One region of the Mesorhizobium sp. M0870 genome, then DNA from elsewhere that is predicted to be linked to it. Evidence: predicted binding sites of a transcription regulator. Region 1 holds the regulator's gene; each other region holds the start of a gene.
What was found. The regulator PhoB, encoded in region 1, activates phosphate uptake and scavenging genes when phosphate is short. The targets are predictions, from matches to a motif close to TGTCATNNANCTGTCAT.
Positions count from the first base shown of each region.

Region 2: a site for PhoB is predicted at 1,526-1,542, ahead of NKH97_RS23795 (esterase-like activity of phytase family protein). Genes of this name have one in related genera too.
Region 3: a site for PhoB is predicted at 1,069-1,085, ahead of NKH97_RS08430 (acid phosphatase). Genes of this name have one in related genera too.
Region 4: a site for PhoB is predicted at 1,426-1,442, ahead of NKH97_RS20400 (RNA degradosome polyphosphate kinase). Genes of this name have one in related genera too.

Region 1 is NZ_JAMYOI010000020.1:78,183-81,723, reverse strand. Features, by position in the region: gene pstB (phosphate ABC transporter ATP-binding protein PstB) at 1-573, shown strand, start outside; gene phoU (phosphate signaling complex protein PhoU) at 600-1,307, shown strand; gene phoB (phosphate regulon transcriptional regulator PhoB) at 1,324-2,013, shown strand; gene eglC (endo-1,3-1,4-beta-glycanase EglC) at 2,477-3,541, shown strand, end outside.
Region 2 is NZ_JAMYOI010000022.1:76,415-79,955, reverse strand. Features, by position in the region: gene NKH97_RS23800 (GcvT family protein) at 1-1,413, opposite strand, end outside; gene NKH97_RS23795 (esterase-like activity of phytase family protein) at 1,658-3,136, shown strand; gene NKH97_RS23790 (hypothetical protein) at 3,306-3,512, shown strand; gene NKH97_RS23785 (MATE family efflux transporter) at 3,539-3,541, shown strand, end outside.
Region 3 is NZ_JAMYOI010000005.1:140,349-143,889, reverse strand. Features, by position in the region: gene NKH97_RS08440 (cytochrome b) at 1-101, shown strand, start outside; gene NKH97_RS08435 (cytochrome c1) at 130-1,002, shown strand; gene NKH97_RS08430 (acid phosphatase) at 1,130-1,825, shown strand; gene NKH97_RS08425 (alpha-hydroxy acid oxidase) at 2,002-3,147, shown strand; gene NKH97_RS08420 (adenine phosphoribosyltransferase) at 3,157-3,541, shown strand, end outside.
Region 4 is NZ_JAMYOI010000016.1:136,865-140,405, forward strand. Features, by position in the region: gene NKH97_RS20390 (FAD-dependent monooxygenase) at 1-1,097, opposite strand, end outside; gene NKH97_RS20395 (zinc-finger domain-containing protein) at 1,117-1,362, opposite strand; gene NKH97_RS20400 (RNA degradosome polyphosphate kinase) at 1,609-3,541, shown strand, end outside.

The DNA of each region.
Region 1 (3,541 bases):
ACCGGCAAGATAACGCTCGACGAAGAAGACATCTACGACAAGAACATCGATGTCGTCGAACTCAGGGCGCGCGTCGGCATGGTGTTCCAGAAACCCAATCCGTTCCCCAAATCGATCTACGAGAACGTTGCCTATGGTCCGCGCATCCACGGATTGGCCAAGCGCAAGGCCGACATGGACCAGATCGTAGAGTCGAGCCTGAAGAAGGCGGCGATCTGGAACGAGGTCAAGGACCGTTTGCAAGAACCTGGCACGGGTCTTTCCGGTGGCCAGCAGCAGCGTCTGTGCATTGCACGCGCCATCGCCGTGTCACCCGAGGTGATCCTGATGGACGAACCGTGTTCGGCGCTCGACCCGATCGCCACCGCTCGCGTCGAGGAACTGATCGACGAACTGCGTCAGAACTATACCATCGTCATCGTCACCCATTCGATGCAGCAGGCAGCGCGCGTGTCGCAGCGCACCGCGATGTTCCATCTAGGCTATCTGGTCGAGGAGGGCGCCACCGACAAGATGTTCACCACCCCCGACGACAAACGCACCCAGGACTACATCACCGGCCGGTTCGGCTGAGCTCAGGCATACGAGGGACGAAGATCATGGGTGAACATACCGTCGCATCTTTCGATGAGGATCTGGAGCAGATCAGCCAGCTGATCCGCGACATGGGCGATCTCGCCCGCTCGATGGTCAGTGGCTCGACCAGGGCTTTGCTCAATTCGGACAATGCGCTGGCGCAGCGCGTGGTTTCCGATGATGCCATCATGGATGCACGCCAGCGCGAGCTGGACGATCGCGCCATCACGCTGATCGCCAAGCGCCAGCCAATGGCCAACGATCTGCGTGCGGTGGTCGGTTCGATCCGCATGGCCGGCGACCTTGAGCGCATCGGCGACCTTGCCAAGAACATCGCCAAGCGCGTCGGCACTGTCGGGCTGAGTGTCACGCCGCACGACCTTTCGCATTCGATCGACGCGATGGCGCAACTGGTGCTGATCCAGGTGCAGGGGGTCGTCGACGAGTACGCCGCCGCCGACCCGGCAGCGCTTGCCACGCTCAGAAACAATGACGAACGCATCGACGTCAAATACACCTCGGTGTTCCGCGAGCTGCTGACCTACATGATGGAAGATCCCCGCAACATCACGGCGTGCACGCACCTGTTGTTCTGCGCCAAGAACCTCGAGCGGATCGGCGACCACGTGACCAACATCGCCGAAAATGCCTACTATGTTTTGACCGGCACGCAGCTGCCAGCCAATCGTCCGAAGCAGGACGAGACGGCAATGTCCGCGCCAGCGGCATAACAGGGGTGACCAGCCGATGATCGCACCACGCATCATGGTGGTGGAGGATGAGGAGCCGCTAGGCGTGCTGCTCCGCTACAATCTTGAATCCGAAGGTTACCAGGTCGAGGTGGTGACGCGCGGTGACGAGGCCGAAATCCGGCTGCAGGAGAACGTTCCCGACCTTCTCGTGCTCGACTGGATGGTGCCGGCGGTTTCCGGCATCGAACTCTGCCGGCGCCTGCGAATGCGCCCAGAGACCGAGCGGCTGCCGATCATCATGCTGACCGCGCGAGGCGAGGAAAGCGACCGCGTGCGCGGCCTGTCGACCGGCGCCGACGACTATCTGGTCAAGCCGTTCTCGACGCCGGAGTTCATGGCCAGGGTCAAGGCGCTGCTGCGCCGGGCCAAGCCGGAAGTGCTGTCCAGCGTGCTAAAGGTCGGCGACATCGTGCTCGATCGCGAGTCGCACCGGGTCTATCGCAAGAAGAGCGAGATCCGGCTCGGGCCGACCGAATTCCGCCTGCTCGAATTCATGATGCGCCACCCCGGCCGCGTGTTCTCGCGCAGCCAGCTGCTCGACAATGTCTGGGGCGAGACGATTTACATCGACGAACGCACTGTCGACGTGCACGTCGGCCGGCTGCGCAAGGCGGTCAACAACGGCCGCATGCCTGATGTCATCCGCACCATCCGTGGGGCGGGTTACGCGATCAGGGAAGACTAGGTGGCTGTTCCGTCCCGATAGATCGTGACCGGGAAAACTCGATTAGCACGTGGTCGCCAACAGCCGCGAAGAGTGGAATGTTGCACTCGTCTCATCGATGGGGAGCGAGCACGTGACGCTTTGGCCCAAATGCGGTCATTCGAAACCTGATGAGGATGACCGCTCTTGGCGGTACGTCGCCATCTTGCCCGCAGACTCCGACCAGAAAGCCATGCAAGAATAAATTTGAGTTAACTTAGATATACGTTCGTTAAACGACGTGTGTTCTGCATAAATATACGATTTTACTAAATTGCTTCAATTTACATTGAGCCATCACCTCCTTATTCATTATCCGCCTTCCGATTATTGCGGTCTCGGATCGAATGACGATTCCGTGGAACGATCTCGTTCCTTGCAGCGTTGCTTTGGGAGCGGTCGCCGGACCTTTGACCAGGTCGGACACCATGAGGAAGGATTTCTGATGAGCACGGTCTTAAACGCCAAAGGCATCCCTCTTGCCTACACCGGCGCTTCCACTCATTGGTTCTCGGCCACCGGGTCTGGACCGGAACTGCATGGCACCTCCGGCAACGACTCCTTCTGGGGAGACACCGGCGTCACTGTCACGATCCACGGAGGCGCCGGCGACGACTACTATCATCTCTATTCCACCAACAACAAGGTGGTCGAGGATCCTGGGGCAGGGATCGACACGATCGACACATGGATGAGCTACAAGCTCCCTGACAATTTCGAGAACCTCGTCGTTACCGGCACCAACCGATTTGCGTTCGGAAATGCGTTGGACAACATCATCAAGGGCGGGTCAGGTCACCAGACGCTGGATGGCGGCAAGGGAAATGATGTCCTGATCGGCGGCGATGGCGCCGATACTTTCGCCATCTCCAAAGGTAATGGAAGCGATCTTATCTTCGATTTCGGTGCGACCGATGCGCTCCGCCTTAACGGCTACGATTTCACTTCGTTCGATGCCGTCCGTTCACAGATGGTCCAAGTGGAATCGAACGTGATGCTGAACCTCGGATCCGACGAAATCCTGGTGTTCAAGAATACGACCATCGACAAGCTGCAGCCCACCCAGTTCGAACTTCCGATAGACAAGTCCGCAATGACGCTGTCCTTCTCCGACGATTTCAACACGCTGAGCCTTCGGGACGGGCAGGACGGCACCTGGAATTCCAATTTCTGGTGGGGAGCGCCGAACGGCAGCACGTTGAGCAGCAATGGTGAGTTGCAGTGGTATATCGACGCCAATTATGGCCCGACGAGTTCGGTCCATCCGTTCAGCGTTGAGAACGGCGTCCTCACCATCACCGCCGCGCAGGCGCCGGAGGACATCAAGCCTCTGATCAACAACTACGAATACAGCTCGGGGATCCTGACGACCCACGACACCTTCTCGCAAACCTACGGCTATTTCGAAATGCGGGCGGATCTTCCTGAAACAGCCGGAGCCTGGCCGGCGTTCTGGCTGCTTCCGGAGGACGGATCGTGGCCGCCGGAGCTGGACGTTGTCGAAACGCGC
Region 2 (3,541 bases), on a different contig from region 1:
CTCGTCGCCGACGATGTCGAAGGCGTTGGAGCGCCGCAGCGTCGTGTTCTCGGCAAATCCCATCGGCGCGAAATAGGCCGGGATTTCCAGCCCCCAGGAAGCCGTCCATTCGCATCCCGCGGCCGTCATGCCGTCATAGGCGCCGGGGCGTTTCAGCGGCCGGCCGGCGGGCAGCCGTTCATTGGGAAAGGTCATGACGAAGCGGCGCGAATAGAACTGGCGCGTGGTCTGCTTGAGATATTCCCGGTTGGCGGCGAAGGCGCCGTAGCGGGCGATGTCCATGCCAAAGATGTCGGCCTGCGGTTCGCCGAAAATCATCCATTCGGCCAGCGACTTGCCGACGCCGCCGCCCTGGCTGAAACCGGCCATGACGCCGCAGGCGACCCAGTAATTCTTCAGCCCCCGCACCGGCCCGACAATCGGATTGCCGTCCGGCGTGAAGGTGAAGGCGCCGTTGACCCATTTGCGGATGCCGGCCGTCGCCAGGCAAGGGAAGCGCTCATGCGCCTTGGCGAGTTCCGGGCTGATGCGGTCGATGTCTTCGGGGATCAGCTCGATGCCGTAGTCCCACGGCGCACCATCCATGTTCCAGTGCTTGGGGTTCTGCTCATAGACGCCAAGCAGCACGCCCTTGCGCTCTTGCCTGAGATACGAGAAGCCGTCGAGATCGACGGCGATGCCGATTTCCCGGTCAAGTGCCGCGATCTCCGGAATGTCCTCGGTGATGAAATAATGATGCTCCATCGGCGTCACCGGCAGGTCGATGCCGGCCATGCGGCCGAGCTGCTTCGCCCACAGCCCGCCGGCATTGACGACATGCTCGGCGATGATGGTGCCCTGCTCCGTAACGACGTCCCAGCTCCCGTCGGCGCGCGCCTTCAACTCGACGACCCGGTTGCGCAGTATGATGTCGGCGCCGCGCTTTTTTGCAGCGCCGGCATAGGCGTGCGTCGTACCGTACGGGTCGAGATGGCCTTCGTTGGAATCATGCAGACCGCCAAGCACGCCGGAGACGTCGACGATCGGGCAGATCGCCTTGATCTCGTCGGGCGTGACGAGGCGCGCGGTCTCGATGCCAACCGACTGGAACACCGCCCAGGCCGATTTCAGCCACTCCCAGCGCGCGGGATCGCTGGCGATGTTGACGCCGCCCGTCATGTGCAGGCCGATATCCCAGCCGGATTCGGCCTCGATCTCGCGATAGAGATTGATGGTGTAGTCCTGCAGCGCCGCCACGTTGGGGTCGGCGTTAAGCGCATGGAAGCCTGCCGCCGCGTGCCAGGTCGAACCGGCCGTCAGTTCGGCGCGCTCGATCAGCGCCACATCCCTCCAGCCGAACCGCGTCAGGTGATAGAGCACCGAGGCTCCAACCACGCCACCTCCGATGACGACTGCGCGGTAGTGCGACTTCAAGGCTTCCCCTCCACGGTTAGTCCGAAGGCTGGAGCATATATTCACTGGACATAAGTGTCTAGTGCCGCGCGCGCGCATCGTTTTTCGTCGACCGCCGGCATGTACTGCGTGCTGTCACGCAAGCATCATGTTCGCGCCGTAGACCGCGTTTCGGGGAGGCTCGCGCGGCACCATCGGTGTCGCACCTCTTTCAGTTTTTCATCCCGCGGCCGCTCCGGCACATCCGTCACAAAGAGGATTATCCATGAAACACCTGTACCGAACCGCGTCGCTCGGCGTCGCGCTGGCCTTGTTCACCGCCTTGACGCCGGCCCTTGCCGACAGCACCACGACCGTCGGCGGCCCGGTCAATAAGGGGCTGGTCGGCGTCGGTCGCATCGCGGCCGCTCAGCGCGACAAGTTCGGCGAGACGTTTGGTTCGGGCTCCGGCATGTCGATCGACACATCAGGCTGGACGCATGAGGCCGCCGGCTACAAAGGTTCGCTCTGGCTGCTGCCGGACCGCGGCTACAATGTCGTCGGTACCACCGACTACCGGCCGCGCCTCAACACGATCGGCATCGAGTTTACCCCGGTGGCACCAGGTGCGGCACCTGCTGCCGGCCAGCGGCAGACCGGCGTCAAGGCGACGCTTGCCGACACCATGCTTCTCACCGACGACAAGGGCGCCGATGCCACCGGCCTCGATCCGCTCAACGGCGTGCGCGCGGCAAGCGCCGACATGCCGATCCTGCCGCAGGCCGACAACGGCAAGCTGGCGCTCGACAACGAGGCGATCGTGCGGCTGCCCGACGGATCGATGTTCATCTCCGACGAATACGGCCCGAACATCTATCGGTTTTCCGCCGACGGACATCTGCTGTCGGCAACCCAGCCACCGGCCGCCCTCGTGCCGATGCGCCACGGCACGCCGAACTTCGCCTCGGACAATCCGGGACCCGGTGCCGCCGAGCCCGATCCGAAGGATCCCGAAACCGGCCGCCAGAACAACCAGGGCCTTGAAGGCATGGCACTGACGCCGGACGGCAAGTTCGTGATCGCCGTGCTGCAGTCGGCGACAAGGCAGGACGGCGGCGATTCTCCCGCGACGCGCCAGAACACGCGTGCGCTGGTCTATGACGCGTCCGACCCCGCCCACCTCAAGCTGGCGCATGAGTATGTCGTGCCGCTGCCGGTGTTCAAGGATGCCAAGGGCAAGACCAAGGTCGCCGCGCAGAGCGAGATCGTGGCACTGTCGGATCAGACCTTCCTGATGCTGGCGCGCGACAGCGGCAACGGCCAGGGGCTGAAGGGCGACACCTCGCTTGTGCGCCAGATCTTCGTCGTCGACGTCTCGGCCGCGACCGACATCGCCGGCGGCGCCTTCGACGCCGCTGACAAGCCGGTCGCCCCCAAGGGCGTCGTCGACCCATCGGTGACACCGGCCAAGCTGACGCCATTCATCGACATCAACGACAGTGCCGAGCTCGGCCGCTTCGGCCTGCACAATGGCGCGCCCAACGACCAGGATAACCTGTCCGAGAAGTGGGAGGCGATGTCAGTGGTCAGCGTGCTCGATGCGAAGCTGCCCGACGACTACTTCCTGTTCGTCGCCAACGACAACGACTTCCTCGCCCAGGACGGTTTTCAGGTCGGCGCGCCCTACAAGGCCGAAGACGGCGCCAACGTCGACACCATGTTCCTGGTCTATCAGGTCACGCTGCCGGGTCTGGCCAAGAAGTAACGACCACTGCACGGGCGGGCGCGCTTGGCGCGTCCGCTGGGGCTCGCGGCTGGGCATGAACGGGGCAGCGGCTTTCAACTGTGCGGCGCGTTCGCAAGGGTGCATCTCGGTCCCGCCTGCGATATCATCGTGGACTGGATTCAAATCACCATCTGCCGAGCTGCCCGCCATGGACGAAAAAAATCCCCCGCGCCGGCGCACCGGCGACCTGACCAGCGGCCCGATCCCGCGCACGCTTCTGCTGTTCGCCCTGCCGGTGCTCGGCTCCAACGTGCTGCAGTCGCTCAACGGTTCGATCAACGCCGTCTGGGTCGGCCGTTTCCTCGGCGAATCGGCGCTGACCGCCACCTCCATGCCAACCTCGTCCTGTTCCTGATCCTCGGCACTGTGTTCGGCATCGGCATG
Region 3 (3,541 bases), on a different contig from region 1:
GACGGCTGCCGAACTCGATCACCGAGGCGGTGCTCGAGAAGAACAAGGGCGGCAGCGGACATCCGGCGGGCGCTACGGCGGCTCCGGAAACCAAAGGCTGAGCGGGTAGAGAATCTAAGGGGATTTGGCATGAAAAAGATTCTCACCTCGCTGGCGCTGATCGGCCTCGTGGCGGTCGCCGCTGGGGCCGCGGGCACTCGGGCGATCGCCGCCGAAGAGGCACACAATGTGGCCAATCCGACGCATTTCCCGATCGACGAGCCAAAGGAAATGGACTGGAGTTTCACCGGCCCATTCGGCACTTACGACAAGGCGCAGTTGCAGCGCGGCCTCAAGGTCTACAAGGAAGTCTGCTCGGCCTGCCATTCGATGAACCTGGTGGCGTTCCGCACGCTGTCGGACCTCGGCTATTCCGATGCGCAGATCAAGACGCTGTCGGCCGAGTACACAATCCATGACGGCCCCAACGATGCCGGCGACATGTTCGACCGTCCCGGCAAGCCGTCCGACCATTTCCCGCCGCCCTTCGCCAATGAGGAAGCGGCTGCTGCTTCCAATGGCGGCGCTGCCCCGCCCGACATGTCGCTGCTGGCCAAGGCGCGCGGCGTCGAGCGCGGCTTTCCGCAATTCGTCTTCGACATCTTCACACAATACGATGCCGGCGGTCCCGACTATATCCACTCGCTGCTGACCGGCTACGACCAGACGCCGCCGGCCGGCATGGTGATCCCGGAAGGCACCCACTACAATCCGTACTTCATGTCCGGCGTGTCGCTGAAAATGCCCAAGCCGCTCTCCGACGGCCAGGTGACCTATGATGACGGTGCGCCGCAGACCGTCGACCAGTATTCCCGCGACGTCTCCGCCTTCCTGGCGTGGGCGGCCGAGCCGCATATGGAAGACCGCAAGAAGACCGGTTTTCGCGTTCTGGTGTTCCTGCTTTTGTTCGGCGCGCTGGTCTATCTCACCAAGCGCAAGGTGTGGGAAGGCGTGGCCCACTAGGCCATACAATCAAGTGATCGCGAAGGGCGCCGAGAGGCGCCCTTTTGCATTTCCGGAGGCTGGTCATGTCACATGGCCGTCATCGCATCCGGCGATCCTGTGCTGCTCTCATCAAAGGATCGCATTCATGAAAAGATACGCATCGCTCGCGGCAGGCCTGTTGCTGCTCATCCTCGGCTCGGCAGCGCAAGCGGAAGACGCCCAGCCCTTCGTCACCAACAAGGACGTCGACCTGACGATGATCCTGCCGCCGCCGCCGGCAAACGATTCGGCGCAGACCAAGGCCGAACTCGGCGAGGTGCTGACGCTGCAGGTGACGCGCACCCCGGAGATGGTCGCCAGCGCGGTGGCTGATGCCGAGGAGAATGTCTGGCGCTTTGCCGACGTCATGGGGCCGAAATTCAACAAGGAAACGCTGCCGAAATTCAGCGCTTTCTTCGATCGCGTGGTGGCTACCGAAGGGGCTGTAGTCGACCCGGCCAAGGATGTCTGGAAGCGCCCGCGCCCGCATCAGCTCAGCGATCTCGTCAAGCCGGCGGTCAAGCTGTCGAGCTCCGGTTCCTGGCCGTCCGGCCATGCCACCGTAGGCACGATGATGGGCATCATCCTGTCCGACATGGTCCCGGAAAAGCGCGCCGAGATCATGGCGCGTGCGGCCGAATACGCCCACAACCGCGAGGTCGGCGGCATCCACTATGCGTCCGACGTCGAGATGGGCAAGATTTCCGGCAGCGTTATTGCCGCGGTCCTGCTCAACCGGGACGACTTCAAGGCTGAATATGAAGTGGCCAGGGCCGAGCTTCGTTCCGATCTCGGCATGTAATCCTCGTCAGCCGGATTTAGACGGGAAGGGGCGCTTAAGGCGCTCCTTTTTTGTTAACGCTCGTGCTCAAGCGAAAGTTCGGCAATTAGTCCGTTGGCATGGCGGCATCAGGTTGATATTCGACGCATCGAACGGTGGCGAGAAGCTCGTCCCGCCATGGCCTTTGGAATTCGATGATGCGGCTCAGCGACTGTCACAACTTTTCCGATTTCCGGCGGATGGCACAGCAGCGGCTGCCCGGGCCGATCTTCAACTACATCGACGGCGCGGCCGACGATGAGGTCACCTATCGCCGCAACACCGAAAGCTTCGAGACCTGCGACCTTGTTCCCAACGTGCTGCGCGGAGTGAGCGAGGTCGACATGTCGGTGACGGTCATGGGCCAGAAGCTGGCGATGCCGTTCTATTGCTCGCCGACCGCCTTGCAGCGCCTGTTCCACCATCAGGGTGAGCGCGCGGTCGCCAGGGCCGCCGCCAAATACGGCACCATGTTCGGCGTCTCCTCGCTTGGCACCGTCAGCCTCGAGGAGGCGCGCGGCATCAGCAGCAGCCCACAGGTCTACCAGTTCTATTTCCACCGGGACCGAGGTCTTAACCGGGCGATGATGCAGCGCGCAAAGGCGGTCGGCGTCGAGGTGATGATGCTGACCGTCGACAGCATCACCGGGGGAAACCGCGAGCGCGACAAACGCACCGGCTTTGCCATTCCCTTCAAGCTCAATCTCGCCGGAATGGCGCAGTTCGCGCTCAAGCCGGCCTGGGCGATCAATTATTTCACCCATGAGGGGTTCAAGCTGCCGCAGCTCGACGAGCATGTCGACATGGGTGGCGGCACGATGTCGATCAGCCGCTACTTCACCGAGATGCTAGACCCGTCGATGACGTGGGACGACGTGGCCGAGATGGTCAAGCTTTGGTCGGGTCCGTTCTGCCTCAAGGGCGTCATATCGGTGGAGGATGCAAGACGCGCCGTCGACATCGGCTGCAGCGGCATTGTGCTGTCGAACCATGGCGGGCGGCAGCTGGATGGCTCGCGGGCGGCGTTCGATCAGCTTGCCGAGATCGTCGACGCCGTTGGCGACAGGATCGACGTCATCATGGATGGCGGCGTGCAGCGCGGCACCCATGTGCTGAAGGCGCTGTCGCTCGGTGCCAAGGCCGTCGGCGTCGGACGCTACTATCTGTTCCCGCTCGCGGCGGCAGGCCAGCCCGGCGTCGAACGGGCGCTTGAGCAGATGCGGGTCGAGATCGAACGCGGCATGAAGCTGATGGGCTGCAGTTCGATCGAACAATTGTCGCGCAAGAACGTCCGTTTCAGGTAATCTCGACCCATGAAATCCTCCCTCGAAGACACATTGCTCGCCGCGATCCGCACCATTCCGGATTATCCCAAGCCCGGCATCCTGTTTCGCGACATCACCACGCTGCTCGGCAATGCGCGCGCCTTCCGCCGCGCCATCGACGAACTGGTGCATCCCTATGCCGGCCAGAAGATCGACAAGATCGCCGGCATCGAGGCACGTGGATTCATCCTTGGCGGCGCCGTCGCCCATCAGCTCTCGGCCGGTTTCGTGCCGATCCGCAAGAAGGGCAAGCTGCCCTACGAAACGGTGCGCGTCGCCTATAGCCTGGAATATGGGCTGGACGAGATGGAGATGCACAAGGACGGCGTTGCTCCGGGCGAGAAGGTGATCCTTGTCGACGATCTGATCGCCA
Region 4 (3,541 bases), on a different contig from region 1:
CCGCGTCGGGTGACCTGCGCGACACGCGGCCGCCGTGACTGCTCCCAGCCGGCAAGCGCGGCCAGGGGGTCGGCAGGGAAGTCGGCGATGATGTCGGCAAGCGTCGCCGCATCCTCGATCGCCATGGCCGCACCTTGCGCCGCGAATGGGGTCATCGCATGCGCCGCGTCGCCGATCAGCGCGATGCCGTTCGGTGTTGTCCAGGGCTGTTGCGGGTCGACTGTGTGGATCGGCCATGCGGTCCACGGACCGGCCTGCTCGACCAGACGGGCAAGTTCTGCCGCGGTGCCGCGCAGGGCGCTGCTCAGGATCCCGGCGTCGGCGTTGCCGGACCAGCCCTCGGCAATGCGGTCGCCCTTGGTGAAGGCCGCGAGATTGAAGGCCGCACCCTTGCTGACGGGATAGGCGACCATATGGAAGCCGGGATGCAGGAAGGTGGTGACGCAGTCCTTGGCGCCGATGGCTGCAAAGGTTTGCCCGGCGGCGCTGTCAACAGCGACGGTGGCGCGCCAGGCCAGTTCGCCGGAGAAATGGCTCCTTGCGAAGGCCGCTCCCTTGCTCGAGCAGGCAAGCCCGCGTACCGACGACCAGACGCCATCGGCGCCGACCAGCAGGAAGCCCTCGGCTTCGACAGTCTTGCCGGCCATCTCGGCCGTCGCCGTGATGCCATGGGTGTCGGCGGCAATGGTGCTGATGCGCGCCCCGGTGACGATCTCGATGTTGGCGATTTCGTCGGCCCTCGCCAGCAGCGCGCTCTGCAGGTCGGCCCGATGAGCGACGAGATAGGGTGCCCCCCAGCGGCTTTCGGCGGCTTGCCCCAGCGGCACGCGCGCCAGTTCGCGCAAGGTCACGGCCTCCTTCAACACCACGGCTTCCGGCCGCACCGCCGCCGGCAGCAGCCGGTCGAGTACGCCAAGCTGGCGAAGGATGCGTGTCGCGTTGGGAGAAAGCTGAATGCCGGCGCCTGCCGCTTCCAGGCGCTGCGCCTGTTCGAACACCCGTACCGAGTAGCCGCGTTCGGCGAATGCAAGAGCTGCGGTCAATCCGGCGACACCCGCCCCGGCGATGACAATTTGCCGGGAGCGCGTGTCGGTCATCGGGCTGGTCGCGAAAGACTCAGGCGGCCTGATCGATGTAGATGCAGCCGGCCGGCAGCGTTTCGGTTGCCTTCAGCTTCGGCGAATGGCGGTAGAGCGTCGAGCAATAGGGACAGACTTTTTCGTTGTCGTCGCCCATGTCCAGAAACACATGCGGGTGGTCGAAAGGCGGATTGGCGCCCGTGCACATGAATTCCTTCACGCCGATGTCGATTGCCTGATAGCCCGCATCGTTCTGAAAATGGGGAATGGAACCGCCTGCCATCGTCGTCTCCTTAACGCAGTCTCGTCTGCATCTGGATCATATCAGGCCTCTTTGCAAGTTCGATGAAATCAAACTGTCGCAAAAGCCTGTCAGAGGATAAGTTAAGCCGGTTAACGCATGGCCCCGAAGACCGACACCGGTTTTCGGCAAGGACCATGCGTCGCCTTGGAGTGGTAGAGCGTCCTTTGCGCGTCCTGAATGACGCGCGGCGCTTTAGCTGGCTGACGGTGTGGAAGAGCGGGAATCATGAACGAACTGAAGCCGGTGCAGAACGAATTCGTGGATGTCGAGGTGGCTCGCCCGGAGGGCGGCAATCCGGACCGGTTTGTCAACCGCGAGTTTTCCTGGCTGCAGTTCAACCGGCGCGTTCTCGAGGAATCGCTGAACCTCAATCATCCGCTGCTGGAGCGCGTCCGCTTCCTGTCGATCTCGGCGGCCAATCTCGACGAGTTCTTCATGGTGCGCGTCGCCGGCCTCGCCGGCCAGGTGCGCGAGGGCATCACGCTGAAGAGCCCTGACGGCCGCACCCCCGAACAGCAGCTCGAACAGCTGCTGCGCGAGGTCGAGCGGCTGCAGGAAGACCAGCAGAAGAGCCTTTCGGCGCTCACCGTGCTGCTCAACAAGGAAGGCATCGAGAGCATCACCCGCGATGCGCTGACCAAGGACGAGAAAATCTGGCTGGAAGACCATTTCCAGGGGCAGGTGTTCCCGGTGCTGACCCCGCTGTCGATCGACCCGGCGCATCCGTTCCCGTTCATTCCCAATCTCGGCTTCTCGATGGCGCTGCAACTGCGCCATCGCAAGAACGGCGAAGAGATGAGCGCGCTGCTGCGCCTGCCGGTAGCGCTGAAGCGCTTCATCCGTCTGCCGGACCGCAAGCATCACGTCCGCTTCATCCCGCTGGAAGAGGCGGTCGGCCTCTACATCGGCAAGCTCTTCCCCGGCTATGAGGTCAAGGGCTCCGGCACGTTCCGCATCATCCGCGACAGCGATATCGAGGTCGAGGAGGAGTCCGAGGATTTGGTTCGCCTGTTCGAAACGGCGCTGAAGCGGCGGCGGCGGGGTTCGGTGATCCGCATCGAATTCGACAGGCTGATGCCTGATGAATTGCGCGACTTCGTCGCCGGCGAGCTTGGCGTGTCGTCCAGCCGCATCAGCGTCTTGACCGGTCCGTTGGCGCTCAGCCAGATTTCCGAGATCGTCGCCGTTCCCCGCGACGACCTGAAATTCACGCCCTACAATCCGCGTTTTCCCGAGCGCATCCGCGAGCATGGCGGCGATTGTTTCGCGGCCATCCGCGAGAAGGACATCGTCGTCCATCACCCCTACGAATCGTTTGACGTCGTGGTGCAGTTCCTGCGCCAGGCGATGGCCGATCCGGAAGTGGTGGCGATCAAGCAGACGCTTTACCGCACCTCCAACGACAGCCCGATCGTGCGTGCGCTGGTCGACGCGGCCGAAGCCGGCAAGTCGGTCACCGCACTGGTCGAGCTCAAGGCGCGCTTCGACGAGGAAGCCAACATTCGCTGGGCGCGCGACCTGGAGCGCGCCGGCGTGCAGGTCGTGTTCGGCTTTCTCGAGCTGAAAACCCATTCGAAAATGTCGCTGGTGGTGCGGCGCGAGGACGGCAAGCTGCGCAACTACGTGCACCTCGGCACCGGCAACTACCATCCGGTAACGGCGCGCATCTACACCGACCTGTCCTTCTTCACCACCGATCCGACGATCGCCCGCGATGTCGCCCAGCTGTTCAATTTCATCACCGGCTATGCCGAGCCGACGGACGAAATGCGGTTGGCGATCTCGCCGTTCACGCTGAGAAGCCGCATCCTGAAGCACATTGCCGACGAGATTGCCTACGCGGTGCAGGGGAAACCGGCGCGCATCTGGATGAAGATGAACGCGCTCGTCGATCCGATCATTATCGACGCGCTCTACGATGCCAGCCGCGCCGGCGTCGAGGTCGACCTGGTCGTGCGCGGCATCTGCTGCCTGAGGCCGCAGGTTCCGGGCCTGTCGGAAAACATCCGCGTAAAATCGATCGTCGGCCGTTTTCTCGAGCACAGCCGCATCTATTGCTTCGGCAACGGTCATGGCCTGCCATCGGACGAGGCGATCGTCTACATCTCCTCGGCCGATCTGATGCCGCGCAATCTCGACCGCCGCGTCGAAACCATGG